DNA from 2 places in the Streptomyces sp. NPDC050264 genome. Region 1 is predicted to be linked to the other one. Evidence: riboswitches for the same ligand, from Rfam matches in the RefSeq annotation. Region 1 holds a riboswitch; the other holds the start of a gene.

The links. Region 1 has a riboswitch for cobalamin ahead of AB0J02_RS25390 (ribonucleoside-diphosphate reductase subunit alpha). Riboswitches for the same ligand answer to the same signal wherever they lie in the genome.
Region 2: another riboswitch for cobalamin. It lies ahead of AB0J02_RS12120 (ABC transporter substrate-binding protein); the one in region 1 lies ahead of AB0J02_RS25390 (ribonucleoside-diphosphate reductase subunit alpha).

The regions. Positions count from the first base shown of each region.
Region 1 is NZ_JBFAKV010000014.1:204,104-211,758, reverse strand. It holds gene AB0J02_RS25410 (cytochrome P450) at 1-1,231, shown strand, start outside; gene AB0J02_RS25405 (helix-turn-helix domain-containing protein) at 1,419-2,381, opposite strand; gene AB0J02_RS25400 (hypothetical protein) at 2,476-2,661, shown strand; gene AB0J02_RS25395 (ribonucleotide-diphosphate reductase subunit beta) at 2,673-3,698, opposite strand; gene AB0J02_RS25390 (ribonucleoside-diphosphate reductase subunit alpha) at 3,698-6,058, opposite strand; cobalamin riboswitch at 6,177-6,311, opposite strand; gene AB0J02_RS25385 (nucleoside hydrolase) at 6,369-7,349, opposite strand; gene mctP (monocarboxylate uptake permease MctP) at 7,452-7,655, opposite strand, start outside.
Region 2 is NZ_JBFAKV010000006.1:62,930-70,584, reverse strand. It holds partial or broken gene AB0J02_RS12140 (alpha/beta hydrolase fold domain-containing protein) at 98-426, opposite strand; gene AB0J02_RS12135 (ATP-binding cassette domain-containing protein) at 924-2,525, opposite strand; gene AB0J02_RS12130 (ABC transporter permease) at 2,522-3,355, opposite strand; gene AB0J02_RS12125 (ABC transporter permease) at 3,352-4,299, opposite strand; gene AB0J02_RS12120 (ABC transporter substrate-binding protein) at 4,301-5,863, opposite strand; cobalamin riboswitch at 5,916-6,044, opposite strand; gene AB0J02_RS12115 (class I SAM-dependent methyltransferase) at 6,271-7,053, shown strand; gene AB0J02_RS12110 (hypothetical protein) at 7,246-7,383, opposite strand; gene AB0J02_RS12105 (sigma-70 family RNA polymerase sigma factor) at 7,422-7,655, opposite strand, start outside.

The DNA of each region.
Region 1 (7,655 bases):
GGACGGCGGCGACATCGTCCGGCTGAGGCTGGGTCCGAAAACGGCCTACGCGGTCTGTGACCCCGAACTGCTGGCCACCCTGCTCAAGAGCCCGGACTTCATCGTCGGAGGCCCGCTCTGGGACACGATGGGTGTGCTGCTCGGCAAGGGTGTGGCGACCAGCAACGGGCCGCTGCACCGGCGCCAGCGCCGGGCCATCCAGCCCGCGTTCAGGATGGACAAGATCCACGAGTACGCGACGGTGATGGAGGAGGAGGCGCGGGCGATGGCCGCGCGGTGGAGCGACGGGCAGACCGTCGACATCGCGGCCGAGGTGTTCCGCACGGCCACCCGGATCGTGGCCCGCTCCGTGCTCCAGGTCGAGTCCGCCGACGAGCGGGCCGACCGGCTGAGCGCGGCGCTGCACACCGTGTTCGAGGGGCTGTACCGAAGGATGATCCTGTCCTTCGGCCCGCTGTACCGGCTGCCGTCACCGGCCAATCGGCGATTCGGGAGCGCGTTGGCCGATTTGCATCGTCTCGTCGACGAGATCGTGGCCGAGCGAAGGGCCTCGGGAAGCAATCCGGACGACCTTCTCGCGACATTGCTCGACGACCGCGACGAGAATGGTGAAACCGTCAACGAACAGGAGGTGCACGACCAAGTCGTGTCCCTCGTCGTGGCCGGGGCCGAAAATGTCGCGAAGACCCTGACGTGGGTCTTCCAGCTTCTCGCCGAACACCCCGAAGAGGAAAGGCGGTTGCACACGGAGGTGGTATCCGTGACGGATGGTCGGCCGGTCGCTTTCGGTGACGTCAAAGAACTCGCATATATGCGGAATCTGCTCACCGAGTCGATGCGGATTCGGCCCGCTGTCTGGATATTGACGCGACTTGCCGCGGTCGACACGACACTCGGCGGCTATCGCATTCCGGCCGGTTCGGACATCGTCTACAGTCCGCTGGCGATGCAGCGCGACCCGCGCGCGTTCACCGACCATCTGGCGTTCGACCCCGACCGCTGGCTGCCCGAGCGCGCCGCGGACGTCACGCCGGCGGCGCACGCGCCGTTCAGCGTCGGCAACCGCAAGTGCCCCGGCGACCACTTCAGCATGGCCGAACTGGCGGTGATCCTGGGTACGGTCGTGTCCAGGTGGCGACTGGTGCCGACCCCGGAGACGGACGGCTCCGCGCGGATCGGGATCACGCTCCAGCCGAGGCGCGCCCTGCTGCGGGTGGAAGCGCGCGACTGAGGCCGAGGGCGGGACGGGCGTCCTAGGGTCCTTCCGACGGATCTCCGCGGCGTCGCGTCGCCCGGCACGCACCCTCGCCGCACGGGGCGAAGGGACAGGCGGCTCCGCCACATGACCCTTCGCACCGCACACCGAGGGCACGCACCGAACGCCGCTCCTTCTCCCACGGAGATCCGTCGGAAGGGCCCTAGCCGGCCAGCCGTACCCGGAAAGTCCTGCGGAAGGCGTTGGGTGTGGTGCCCAGCGCCTTCATGAACTGGTGGCGCATCGCCGGCGCGTTGCCGAACCCCGCGCGGTAGGCGATCGCGTCCACCGTCTCGTCGGTGCCCTCCAGCAACTCCTGGGCGAACAGCACGCGTTGGCGCAGAAGCCAGCGGTACGGCGTCGTGCCGGTCTCCTGCTGGAAGCGGCGCGCGAACGTGCGCGGTGACATGTGCGCCCGCGCCGCGAGTTCCTCCACGGTCACCGGCGCGTCCAGGTGCCGCTCCATCCATGCCAGGACACCGCCGACGGTGTCGCAGCGCGTCGCCGGCAGCGGTCGCTCCACGTACTGGGCCTGGCCGCCGTCGCGGTGCGGCGGCACGACCATGCGGCGGGCTATCGCGTTGGCCACCTCGGCGCCGTGCTCGGTGCGCACGATGTGCAGGCACGCGTCGATGCCCGCGGCCGTGCCCGCGGAGGTGATGACCGGGCCCTCGTCGACGTACAGGACATCGGGGTCGACCCGGGTGCGCGGATATCTGACGGCGAGATCGCGCGCGTACCGCCAGTGGACCGCGGTCCGGCGGCCGTCCAGCAGCCCGGCCTCGCCGAGCACGAACACCCCCGCGCACAGGCTGAGTACGCGCGCGCCCCGGTCTACCGCCCGGCGCAGCGCGTCGAGCAGCTCCGGCGGGTAGCTGTCGAACCGTCGCCCCGCCGAGGGGATCGTGATGAGGTCGGCCTCCTCCAGACGTTCCAGGCCGTACGGGGTGGAGACCGTCATACCTGGCACGTGGGTGGTGAGCGAGGGGCCCTCCACGGAGGCGACCGCGAAGTCGTACACCGGCAGGCCCGAGTCGCCCCGGTCGAGGCCGAACACCTCGCAGACGACGCCGAGTTCGAAGGGGTGCACACCGTCGAGCAGCACTGCGGCCACGTTCTTCAGCATGTCCGCCAGTGTGCCGCAGAACTGGCAGTAATTCGAGGGTCAGTGACAGGACTGCCACTGCCGGGCGGGGCCGGGCGGCGGGAGAGTAGAGGACATGAACGCAGCGATGAACTACCTCACCGTCCTCTTCGTCTTCCTTCTCCTGACCGCCCCGTCCCTGTACGGAGCCGCGCACGACCGCCGCGTCGACCGGCAGATCCGGCGGGCGGAGCAGGCACGGCAGGCACGGCAGGACACGGAACTCCGGTCCCGCCGCGCCGAGTTCACCAAGGTCGCCTAGGACTCGTCGTCCTAGAAGTCCTCGTCGAAGCCGACCGAGCCCTCGACCGCGACCTGGTACGCCGAGGGCCGCCGCTCGAAGAAGTTGGTCAGCTCCTGGACGCCCTGCAGCTCCATGAAGGAGAAGGGGTTCTCGGAGCCGTATACGGGCGCGAAGCCGAGCCGCTGCAGGCGCTGGTCGGCGACGCACTCCAGGTACTGCCGCATCGAGTCGGTGTTCATGCCCGGCAGCCCCTCCCCGCACAGGTCGCGCCCGAACTGCAGCTCGGCCTCGACCGCCTCCCGCAGCATGTCGGTGACCTGCTGCTGCAGCGCGTCGTCGAAGAGCTCGGGCTCCTCCTTGCGCACCGTGTCGACCACGTCGAAGGCGAAGCTCATGTGCATCGTCTCGTCACGGAAGACCCAGTTGGTGCCGGTCGCCAGGCCGTGCAGCAGGCCCCGCGAGCGGAACCAGTACACGTAGGCGAAGGCGCCGTAGAAGAACAGGCCCTCGATGCACGCCGCGAAGCAGATCAGGTTGAGCAGGAAGCGGCGGCGGTCCGCCTGGGTCTCCAGGCGGTCGAGCTTCTCGACCGAGTCCATCCATTTGAAGCAGAACTCGGCCTTCTCGCGGATGGAGGGGATCTCCTCGACCGCGTCGAAGGCCGCCGCGCGGTCCTCCGGGTCGGGCAGATAGGTGTCGAGCAGCGTCAGATAGAACTGGACGTGCACGGCCTCCTCGAAGAGCTGGCGGCTCAAGTAGAGCCGCGCCTCGGGGGAGTTGATGTGCTTGTAGAGCGTGAGCACCAGGTTGTTCGAGACGATCGAGTCGCCCGTCGCGAAGAACGCGACAAGCCGGCCGATCATGTGCTGCTCGCCCGGCGACAGCTTCGCGAGGTCGGTGACGTCCGAGTGGAGGTCGACCTCCTCGACGGTCCAGGTGTTCTTGATGGCGTCCCGGTAGCGCTCGTAGAAGTCCGGGTAGCGCATGGGGCGCAGGGTCAGTTCGAAGCCCGGGTCGAGGAGGTTCTTCCCGGTGGCGGGGGTGGTGTCGGACATTACTGGCAGGCCTCGCAGGACTCGGGGTTTTCCAGGGAGCAGGCGACCGCGTCGGTCTCGGGCACGGTCTGTACGGGGACGGTGGAGCGGCCCGCCGCGCGGGCGATGCGCGTCGCGGGGCGCGAACGCAGGTAGTACGTCGTCTTCAGGCCCGACTTCCAGGCGTACGCGTACATCGAGGAGAGCTTGCCGATGGTCGGCGTCTCCAGGAACAGGTTGAGGGACTGGGCCTGGTCGAGGAACGGGGTGCGCGCCGCCGCCATGTCGATGAGGCCGCGCTGCGGGATCTCCCACGCGGTGCGGTAGAGGTCACGGACGTCGTCCGGGATCCAGGTGAAGCCCTGCACCGAGCCGTTGGACTCGCGCAGCGCCTCCCGGGTCTGCGCGTCCCACACGCCGAGCCGCTTGAGCTCGTCGACCAGGTACGCGTTGACCTGGAGGAACTCGCCCGACAGCGTCTCGCGCTTGAACAGGTTGGAGACCTGCGGCTCGATGCACTCGTAGACGCCCGCGATCGAGGCGATCGTCGCGGTGGGCGCGATGGCGAGGAGCAGCGAGTTGCGCATGCCGACGGCGGCGATACGTTCCCGCAGCGCGGCCCACCGCTCCGGCCAGGTCAGCTGGGCGTCGGCGTAGTGGTCGGGGTGCAGGACGCCGCGCGCGGTGCGGGTCTTCTCCCAGGCGGGCAGCGGGCCGTTGCGCTCGGCGAGGTCCGCCGAGGCCTCGTACGCGGCGAGCATGATGCGCTCCTGGATCCGCGTCGAGAGCGCCCTGGCTTGCGGCGAGTCGAAGGGCAGGCGCAGCTTGAAGAAGACGTCCTGCAGGCCCATCGCGCCGAGGCCGACCGGCCGCCAACGGGCGTTGGAGCGGCCCGCCTGTTCGGTCGGGTAGAAGTTGATGTCGACGACGCGGTCCAGGAACGTGACGGCGGTGCGGACGGTCTCGTCGAGCCGCTCCCAGTCGATGTCGCCGGCGGCCGTGTCCACGAGGGCGCCGAGGTTGACCGAGCCCAGGTTGCAGACGGCGGTCTCGCCGTCGTCCGTCACCTCCAGGATCTCGGTGCACAGGTTCGAGGAGTGGACGGTGTGGCCGGGCTCCGCCGTCTGGTTGGCGGTGCGGTTCGCGGCGTCCTTGAACGTCAGCCAGCCGTTGCCGGTCTGTGCGAGCGTGCGCATCATGCGGCCGTACAGGTCACGGGCGGGGATGGTCTTCAGGGCCTTCCCGTCGGCCTCCGCCTTCTTGTACGCGGCCTCGAACTCCGCGCCCCACAGGTCCACGAACTCCGGCACGTCGGCCGGCGAGAACAGCGACCAGTCGGCGCCCTCGGCGACCCGGCGCATGAACTCGTCGGGGATCCAGTGCGCGAGGTTCAGGTTGTGGGTGCGGCGCGCGTCCTCGCCGGTGTTGTCGCGCAGCTCCAGGAACTCCTCGATGTCGGAGTGCCACGTCTCCAGGTAGACGGCGGCGGCGCCCTTGCGGCGGCCGCCCTGGTTCACGGCGGCGACCGACGCGTCCAGGGTCTTCAGGAACGGCACGATGCCGTTGGAGTGCCCGTTCGTCCCGCGGATCAGCGAACCCCGGCTGCGGATGCGGGAGTACGAGAGTCCGATGCCGCCGGCGTGCTTGGAGAGCCGGGCCACCTGGTGGTAGCGGTCGTAGATCGAGTCGAGCTCGTCCAGCGGGGAGTCGAGGAGGTAGCAGCTCGACATCTGCGGGTGCCGGGTGCCCGAGTTGAAGAGGGTGGGGGAGGAGGGCAGGTAGTCCAGGCGGCTCATCAGGCCGTACAGCGCGCTGACCTCGTCGACGGCGCGGGCGCTGTCGTCCTCCGCGAGACCCGACGCGACGCGCAGCATGAAGTGCTGCGGGGTCTCGATGACCGCGCGGGTGATCGGGTGGCGCAGCAGGTAGCGGCTGTGCAGGGTGCGCAGACCGAAGTAGCCGAAGCGGTCGTCGGCCGCGGTGTCGATGAGCGCGTCGAGGCGCGCGGCGTGTACGCGGACGAACTCCGCGGTGCGGTCGGCGATCAGGCCCTCGCGGTGGCCGACGGCGACGGACCCGGTGAAGGAGGTCACGCCCTGCGAGGCGGCCTCGGCGGCGATGGAGAGCGTGAGGAGCCGGGCGGCGAGCCGGGAGTAGACCGGGTCCTCGGAGATCAGCCCGGCCGCGGCCTCGGTGGCGAGTTCGCGCAGCTCGGCCTCGTCGGCGCGGGCGCTGCGGCCGCGCAGCGCTGCGGCGGCCACCCGGCCGGGGTCGGCGCCCCGGAGGTCGGCGGTCAGCTCGGTCAGGGTGCGCAGCAGCGCGGTGCCCGGAGCGTCTTGCGGTGCGGCTGAGACCGGTTCGGCGGGCGGCGCGATGGTCACGTGGGGCTCTCCCTCGCTCGGCTCGGGGCCTGCGGGAAGGAGTGGCTCCGGCGCGCACGGGGCGCCGTCGTCACCGGCCCATTCCGCGAGGCCCGGACGTCGTCGACACCCGGGCCGGACGGCCCGGGTGTGCTGCGGCAGGTCGTCGGACTCACGCGGGCGCCACTTTGGGCGCATACGTTCACCGTTGCGGGACAGTTCCGGATTTGCACCGGATTCCCCTGCGGCTGCAGCGAGAGCGAGCATACATGTTGTGCCGGGCCATCGCGGCAGGCCCACATCTTGTGTCGACCGGGCCCCACGGTGGGAGTCACACGGCCGCGGGCCGCTTCAGCAGCGTGGCCACGAAATCCTCTGTGAAGTTACGCGGGCCGGTGCCCAGGGCGACCCGGCCGCGATGCTTGGCGCGGGCGTTCACCAGGGGCGACTCCGTGTAGTACTCGCGGGGGTAATCGGAGTCGTAGGGGATGAACACCGTCTTGCCGCGGGTGAGTTCGCTCGCGCACTCCACCACGACGGTGCCCTCGGCCGCCGTGATGAACGACTCGTCCGCGCACACGCCGACGGCGAGCGGGTCGTGCAGGGGGGAGCCTCCGGCCTCCTCGTAGGCGCCGAGGTAGAAGCGCATCAGCCGTGCGGTCAGCTCCATGCCGGGACCGGCCGCCTCCAGCGTCGCCAGCTCCGCGGGCCCGAACCGCCAGCCGTGCGTCGCGTCGAGCCCGACCATCGTGTACGGAATGCCGGAGGAGACGACGAGGTCCGCCGCGTCGGGGTCCGCCCACGCGTTGAACTCGGCGACGGGCGTGATGTTCCCGGGTATCTCGGCCGCCCCGCCCATGAAGACGAGCCGCTTCACACGCCGGGCGAAGTCGGGGTCCTCGCTCAGGGCGAGCGCCACATTGGTGAGCGGGCCCGTCGCGCACACCGTCAGCTCGCCCTCGTACTCGCGCGAGAGCCGGAGCAGCGCCTGCGCCGAGGACTCGGTGTGCTCGGGCACGGCCGAGTCGGGCAGTCGCTCGGCGCCGAGTCCCGTGGAGCCGTGGAACTCGCCGGCGGCCGCGTACGGAAGGCGGGTCAGCGGGCGGCCCGCGCCCCGGTGCACGGTGATGTCGCCGTCGATGCCGAAGGCCCGGGCGAGCGCCCGCCCGTTGCGGAAGGTCTGCGTCGCGGGCACGTTGCCGCCGACGGTCGTGTAGGCCTTGAGGTCCCACAGCCCGGTGCCGAGCAGGTATTGCAGCGCGACGGCGTCGTCTATGCCGGGGTCGCTGTCGAGCACGATGGGGGCGGTCATGATTCCTCCGGGGCGGGTGGTGCGAAAGGTGCTGGGTCACGATAAAGGGACGGGCCCCTCCGCAAGGGAGGGGCCCGTCCTTCGGGAGGCGGGGGACGGCCGCTAGTGGCCGCCCGCTCCGACGGTGGGCAGTTCCACCTGTACTCCCTTGTCGCCGGCGTCGGCGGTGTAGTCCGCGGGCGACGTCTCGTCGACGCCCTCCGGAGCCTTCACGGCCTTCAGGACGAAGGTCAGGACCACGGTCACGATCACGTTCATCACGAACGCCGTCAGACCGATGTAGCCGATCTCCCCGATGCCGGGGAT
Region 2 (7,655 bases), on a different contig from region 1:
CGAGCGCCTGTCGAGCCGTGGCGGCGGGTTTGTTGTGGGTGAATCCGTGCTCGGCGTCGGTGAAGCACCGGTGGGTGACGTCGACGCCTGCCGTGGTGAGCCGGGCGGCGAAGCGGTCGCTCTCCACGGCGATGGCGTCCAGGCCGCCCGTCATGATCAGCGTGGGCGGGAACGGTGCCATGTCGGAGTCATGGCCGGTGAAGCCAGTGGAAGTTCGCGTGCGTCCGGGTCGGCGAAGTAGCTGCTGTACATCAGCTTGATCAGCCAGGGTGCGACCGCGGGGTGACTCTTCGGTGAGGTGCGCCGGGACGGGGCCAGGGTCATGTCGGTGGCGCCATAGGCGCTGATCAGGACGATCGGCATGAACTGGGCGGTGTCCCGGGCTTGCCGGCAGACGTCGATGGCCAGTTTGGCTCCGGCGCTCAGGCCGCCGACGGCGATGCGTCGGCTGCCCCAGCCGCAGTCGGAGCCACGCCGGCGGGCCCTTGCGGTGACGTCCTAGGCCTGCTCCTCGGCGACGGGACCCCGAGACCATGGCTGCGGTGACCAGGCCGACGATCAGCGGGATGACGTAGAGGCCTGCGGTGAAGGCGGACTTGTGCTGGACGCTCTGCAGGAACATCGGAACGTAGAGCATGCCGACGAAGACGAAGAGGACGAGCGTGGCGAGGAAGAACCGCAGGGAGGCCAGGTTGAAGACGCTGGAGCGGAACAGCCGCAGCGGTGTGATCGCCTGGGGCGCCCGGCGTTCGACGAGCACGTGGACGATCAGGCACAGCGCGCTCAGGGCGGTGAGGCCGAGGATGATGCCCGAGGCCCAGGAGTGCTCGGTGCCGCCCCAGGTGGTGAACAGCATGACCGCGGTGGTGAAGACGAGACCGCCGGGCGCGGCAGGTGGAGCTTGGCGGCCACGGTGACGAAGGTCAGTACACCGGCGGCGAGCCCGACGGGGCAGCGGGCAGCACCTCGTCGGCGGGCCCGCTGCGCACACAGCGACCGCCCTCGAAGAGTGCGGCCTCTTCGGTCAGCGCACGTACCGCGGGCAGGTCGTGGCTGATGAACAGCAGCGCCGTCCGTGCAGGGGCGAGCAGGCGGGGCAGGGCGTCGATGACCCGTTCCCGGGAGACGGTGTCCAGGGCCGAGGTCACCTCGTCGCACACCAGCAGAGCCGGATGTGCCGTCAGTGCCCGTACCAGCGCGCAGCGTTGCAGCTGCCCACCGGAGAGCTGGTCGGGGTTGCGGTGCAGCAGGGCCTCGTCGAGCCCCAGGGCCGTCGCCGTCCCGATCGCCTCGGCCGTCGCCTCGCCGTCGCCCAGGCCACGCAACAGCCTTGACGTGTCGGCGAGTTGGTTCACGACCGGGCGGTGGGTCTCGAAGGAACCGGCGCTGCTCTGATGCACGTACTGGACAACGCGGCGCTGTGCCGCCGAGCGGCGGTCGACCCGGGCGGGGAGCGGTCTGCCGTCGTGTCGCACCTCGCCCAGCGTCGGTGTCGTCAGCCCGGCCAGTACCCGGGCGAAGGTCGTCTTGCCCGAGCCGGAGGCACCGATCAGCGCGGTGCGGCTGCCGGGCGGGAAGGCCAGCGACACCGGCCCGGCCAGAAGGTCGGAGGATCGGCGGCGCACGGCGATGCCCTCGGCGACCACCCCTGCGCTGCCCTGCGGAGTCGGGGTCCCCGCAGCCGGACCTGGTACCCGGCCCAGGCCGGTTCGGTGCTCCGCCGCCAGGAGTTCCCGCGTGGACCGATGGCGGACAGCGACGGGAGCCGCGTCGGACGGCGGCCCGGAACCCGGAGCACGGACGGTGGCGCCCAGTACGTCCGCCGTGGGCCCCTCGTCCACGGCTCGGCCGTGCTCCAGGACGACGACGCGGTCGGCCGTCTCACGCACCGTCGGCAGGTCGTGGCTGAGCAGCAGCACCCCCCTCCCGTCATCCGCGAGGCCTCGCACCGTGTCTGCCAGGGCGTGCGCGAGTGCCGGGTCCAGGCCGCTCGTCGGTTCATCGAGGACCAGCAGGCGCGCGCCCGTCACCAGGGCGGATGCGAGTGCCACACGTTGTTGCTGGCCGCCGGAGAGCTGGTGCGGGAAGCGGCGGCGCACGGCGTCCCACCGCAGGCCGGCCAGGTCCAGCGCCCGGCCCGCGGCCGCTTTGCGCGCGTCCCGTCCGACGTGTGCGAGAGCGGCCAGTTCCATGAGGGCGCCTCCGGTGCGGCGGACCGGATCCAGGACGCTCTCCGGGTGTTGGGGCAGGTGAGCGGCGTACCCTGCCCGAGCGGTACGCCGTCGGTCGGGCGTCAGGGGCATGAGGTCCGTACCCGACAGCAGGACGCGCCCCGCCAGCCTGATGCCGCCGCGCGAAGCACCGAGGGCGGCCAGCCCCAGCGTGGTCTTGCCGCTGCCGGACGGACCGACGACAGCGACCACGGTCCCCGCGGGAACGGTCAGCGTGACGTGGTCCAGCAGAGGGTGCGGCGCTGCGTCCGCGCAGGCGGAGACGTCCAGGATCTTCAACAGCGGCTCGGTCACCGGCTTCTCCTCCTGCGGGCCAGGGTGCGGTCGACGAGCAGGTTGCTGCCGACACACAGCGCCGTCAGCAGGCCGGCGGGTACCAGGACGGCGGCGGGCTGCGTGAACAGGGCATCGCTGTTGCGCTCGATGAGAACGGCCCAGTCCGGTGAGGAGGCGGGCAGGCCCAGGCCGAGGAAGTTCGCGGAGGCCAGTAGATACAACACGACGGAGAACCGGCCGGCCGCGTCCGTGGCCAGTGGTGCGGCCAACTCCCGTGCCAGATGCCGCAGATGGATGTACGCCCAGCCGCGGCCCTGCATCCGCAGTGCCTCGACGACCGTACGGGCGCCGGGGGCAAGTGCGGCTCCGCGGACCAGGCGGGCCACGGCCGGTACCTGGAGCAGTCCGGCGACCGTCAGCAGCCAGTACCAGTCGCGGTGGCCCGTCGCGGCCAGGGTCATCAGCACCAGTAGCCCGGGGAAGGCGAGCAGCAGGTCCAGGGTGCGCATCACCGTCTCGTCGAGGGTGCGCCGCGGCCCGGCGGCCAGCAGGCCCAGGGGTACTCCCGCGATCATGCCGATCAGGAGGGCACCAAAGGCGCTTCCCAGCACCGAGGCGCCACCGTGCAGAACGAGTGACAGCACGTCCCGCCCCAGGACGTCGGTACCGAGCGCATGCCCTCCGCCGGGCGCTTGCGAGGGCAGCGCGTCCTCCCGCGGAGCCGTGTCCCCGGCCACCCACGGACCGATCAGAGCCGTCGCCACCGGCACCGCGAGGAGGACCAGAGCGGTCCAAGGGCGGCGGGCCCGATCCCTGCGCAGGCCGGTGGTCACGGGCAGGGGCGTCATGGGGCCATCTCCCGTCGCGGTGCCAGGCGGTGGGCGACCAGGTCACCGGCGAGGTTCACCACGACCGCGGTGCCGGTGAACAGCAGCGCGTACGTCTGCACTTGTGGGAGATCGCGGTTCTGCACCGCCTCGACGAAGCCGTTGCCGAGTCCGCGGAATCCGAAGACGGCCTCTACGAGGACGGCGCCGCCCAGCAGTCCCTCGACACAACGGGCGTACTGCTGGGCGGCGGGGCCGAGGGCATTGGGCAGCACGTGGCGGAGCACCACTGTGCGCTCGCGTACGCCGAGCAGTCGCAGGTGTTCGGCCACGGGACCGTGGCGCTCCCCTGCCACTCCGGCGCGTATCTGCCGGGCCAGATCGCACAGGTGCCGTGCGGTCAGTACGACCACGGGAAGCACCAGCACGGACGGCTCCCCGAGCAGCCCGGCGGTGTCCATGCCGACGGCGGTGGCGGGCAGCAGTCCCGCCGCCAGTGAGACCGACGCGACCAGGAGCAGCGCGAGCACGAACTCGGGCACGGCGTGCAGCAGAACCGTGACCGTGTTCAGGGCCCGGTCGAGGCGGCTGCCCTCCCGCAGCCCCGACACGGTTCCCAGCAGCGGTGCCAGCACGGTGACGAGGATCAGCGCGGGCACGCCGAGCAGCAGCGTCACTCCGCTACGGCGGCCGATGTCGTCGCCGACCGGCAGCCCGGTCGTCAGCGAGTGCCCCAGGTCGCCGGTGAACAGGTGGCCGAGCCAGTGCCCGAAGCGGGTCCAGGCCGGTTCGTCGAGGCCCAACTGCTGCCGCAGAGCCGCTACTTGTTCGGGTGTGCCGAGTTCGCCGCGCAGCACGTCGGCCGTGTCTCCGGGCAGGAGCGCGCCGACGGCGAACACGGCGACCAGCACCACCAGGCACTGCAGGAGCGCCAGCAGGGAGCGCCGCAGCACGTAGGCGCGCACGTCAGGTGAGGCGGACCCGGTCGAAGCGGGCCCAGTCGTGCGAGTTGGGCGGCGCGGCCCGCAGACCACTGACCGACCGGCTGATGGCGTCGTTGGCGTCGGAGAACGCCCACACCAGGAGCCCGGACTCGGCGCGGGCGATCTTCTGGGCGCGGGCGAGCAGGCTCAGCCGGTCCTGCTCGTCCCGGGTGGTACGGGCCCGGTCGAGCAGCGCGTCGAACTTCTCCGAGGCGTACTGGGTCTGGTTGCGGGCAGCCCCTCCCCGGACCCGCTGCTGCAGGAAGTCGGAGACGGGAAGGGTGGAGCTGGTGTTGAAGGCGGCGACGCCCTTGGTCCTGATCTCGCTGAAGTACGTGCTGGACGCGCGGGTGTTGGCGGTCAGCCTCAGCCCGATCTCCCGCAGGTTCCGTGTCATCAGGTCGGCCGCGGGTTCCCATGCCGCGTCGACCGAGCTGGTCTCCACGGTGAGGTGCAGCCCGTCCGCGCCGGCCTCCTTCACAAGCTTCCTCGCCGTGCCGACGTCCCGTTCCCGGGGCGCGAGGCCGTCGGGGTAGCCGCGCAGGCCCACGCCGAACAAGTCGTTGCCGACCTCGCCGTGCCCGGCCAGCGCGATACGGACCAGCGCCGGCCGGTCGATGCCCAGTTGTACGGCGCGTATCAGCCGTGGATCGGTGAACGGCTCACGGCCGGTGCGCAACAGGAGTTGCTGGGCGGTGGCGCGCTCGGCGGTCAGCAGGCGGGTCGAGCCGTCCTTCTTCAGCCGTTCCACCGAGGCGCCGGCCATGTCGGCCGCGTAGTGCACCTGCCCGGACAGCAGGGCGTTGAGCCGCGCGGACTCCTCGTTCGCGGGGACGATCTCCAGTTCGGCGATGTGCGGAGCGCCGTCCCAGTGGTCCGCCCAGCGCCGGTAGCGGGCGGTGCCGCCGGGGGTGAACGACACGTAGGTGAAGGGACCGGAGCCGATCGGCTCGCGGAAGTCCGTCGTCCCGGCGGGGATGATCTCGGTGCCGGGGCCGGCGAACACGGTGGGGAACTCGAAGTTCGGCGCCTTCAGGACGAAGACGACGGACCGGTCGCCGTCCGCCTTGCTCGCGGTGAAGTCGATCGCGGAGAGCAGCACCTGCGAGGGCGAGCCGACCTCGGGGCCGGCGGCGCGCCGGTAACTGTAGAGAACGTCCTTGGCGGTGACCGGCCTCCCGTCGTGGAACCGGGCCGCACGCAGCCGTACCCGCCACCGGGTACCGGACGCGTCGCTCTCCCAGGACTCCGCGAGCCGCTTGCGCACCGACATGTCGTCGGCGTACGTGCCGAGCGTGTCGTAGAGGGCCTTGGCGCGGGCCTGGTCGACGAAGTTCGGGGCGACGTGCGGGTCGAGGGTCTCCTGCGAGCCGCCCGAGGTGAACGCGGCACGGAACCTGTCGCCGCCTCCCCCGTCCTTCGCGTCGCCGCCGCAGCCGGTGAGCAGTCCGGACGCGGCGAGCGCCAGGGCTCCTCCGGCGGCCAGCACGCCTCGCCTGCCGGGTTCCGGCCGGTGCCCCGGCCCCGTCCGGGCATGCGTCGTCACAGTCGATCCTCTCCGGGGTGTCCTCGCCCCTGACGTCAGACCGGCGACGGGTCAGTCTCCTGGCTTCCGGATCGTCGCTCGCCTCCGCCTTCCCGCCCGCGTCAACGGGCAGTGGCGTGCGGGAGATTCGCTCCCCGGTCACAGTGGCGGGACCGCGCCGGAATCGCACCGGCTTCCTGGTCCCCGTCGCCTTGTGCCCTCATTGTGGCGTACGAGGTGAAGGGCGCGGGAACCCGGTCGCCCCGGGCACCGTTCGGCACGGGGACCGGGCCCCCTGTGCGCGCCTCTCGCGACTCGGCACACAATGTCGATCAGCACGGTCCGGAACGCAGGACCGAGCAGTACGACACGAGAGACCGGCGGTGGCCCGGCCCGCCCCGGAGGCCCGCGAGAGGAAGCACCACCCCATGACAGCGACGCACCTTTCCAACTGGCACGCCTGGCAGACCAGTTGGGACCGCCAGCAGGAGTGGTACATGCCCGACCGGGAAGAGCGCTTCAGGGTCATGGTCGACACGGTCGAGGCCGTGGCGGGCCGCACGCCGCGCGTCCTCGACCTGGCCTGTGGCACCGGCAGCATCTCGGACCGGCTGCTGCGCCGGCTCCCCGACGCCGACGTCACCTGCGTGGACATCGATCCGCTCCTGCTGACCATCGCCCGCGGCCACTTCGCCGGGGACGAGCGCGTGTCCTTCGTCGAGGCCGACCTGACCGACGCCGCGTGGACCGCACGCCTCCCGTATCCGTCGTACGACGCTGTGGTCACCGCCACAGCGCTGCACTGGCTCGACACCGAGCCGCTCGACCGGCTGTACGGCACCCTGGCCGGCCTGCTGCGCGAAGGCGGGGTGTTCCTGAACGCCGACCACATGAAGGACGAGTCCGCTCCCCGCATCAACGCCGCCCTCCACACGCTGCACACCGACCGCCGGACACACCAGCGCCGCCACGGAGCCCTGGACTGGGCCGACTGGTGGGGTGAGGCGGCCCGCGATCCCCTCCTCGCCGAGGCGGCGGCCGAACGTTTCGCGCTGCTCGGCGATCCTCGACAGCCTCGGACCGACCAGCCGCGGCGCGATCGCCCCACCTCGACCCGGTGGCACATCGAGACGCTGCTGCGCCAGGGGTTCACCGAGGCACGCCAGGTGTGGTGCTCGGCGAGCGACGCGCTGGTGGCCGCGCTCCGCTGAGCTTCCGCGGTCCTGCTCCATGGCGGCCCAGGCGTCCGCGACCATCCGGGCGACGTCGCCGCCCCGGCCATCCGGTGCGCCCTCGGCTGGTCCAGCGACGGGATCACAGCCCGCTCCGGTGAGCGCAGGCACCACACGGATCGTGCGGTTGCCGGAGAAATCAACCAGCCTGACAACCTGGGCGGAACCATGTCACCGCAGGCTGGCATGCAGCTCCGCAGGGCCGCCGTGCGTGTACCGCAGAGAGCGTGGTGCGCTGCCGTCGACGTCCGTCACGCCCAGCTGTGCGCCCAGTTCGGCGCCGATGAGCGCCCTGCCGGAAAGGTCCATGAGCTGGTCCGACGCATACAGTGCGGCGATGACCCGGGTCAGGGAGTTGTTGACGGTGGGGCGGCCGCGAAATGGTCGTCGGCTCGGGCCGATCGCAGCGCGATTCTCGTGACCTTCTGATCGGCTGTGCTGATCTCGATCGTGGCGAGGGGATGTCCTCCCGGCGCGATGAGGTACACCGGTTTGTTGTTGACGGTGAGTCGGCAAGCCGACTGAATGCGATCGCGGAAGCGCACGGTCTCGGTGGCGATGTCGACAGCACCGATGACGGC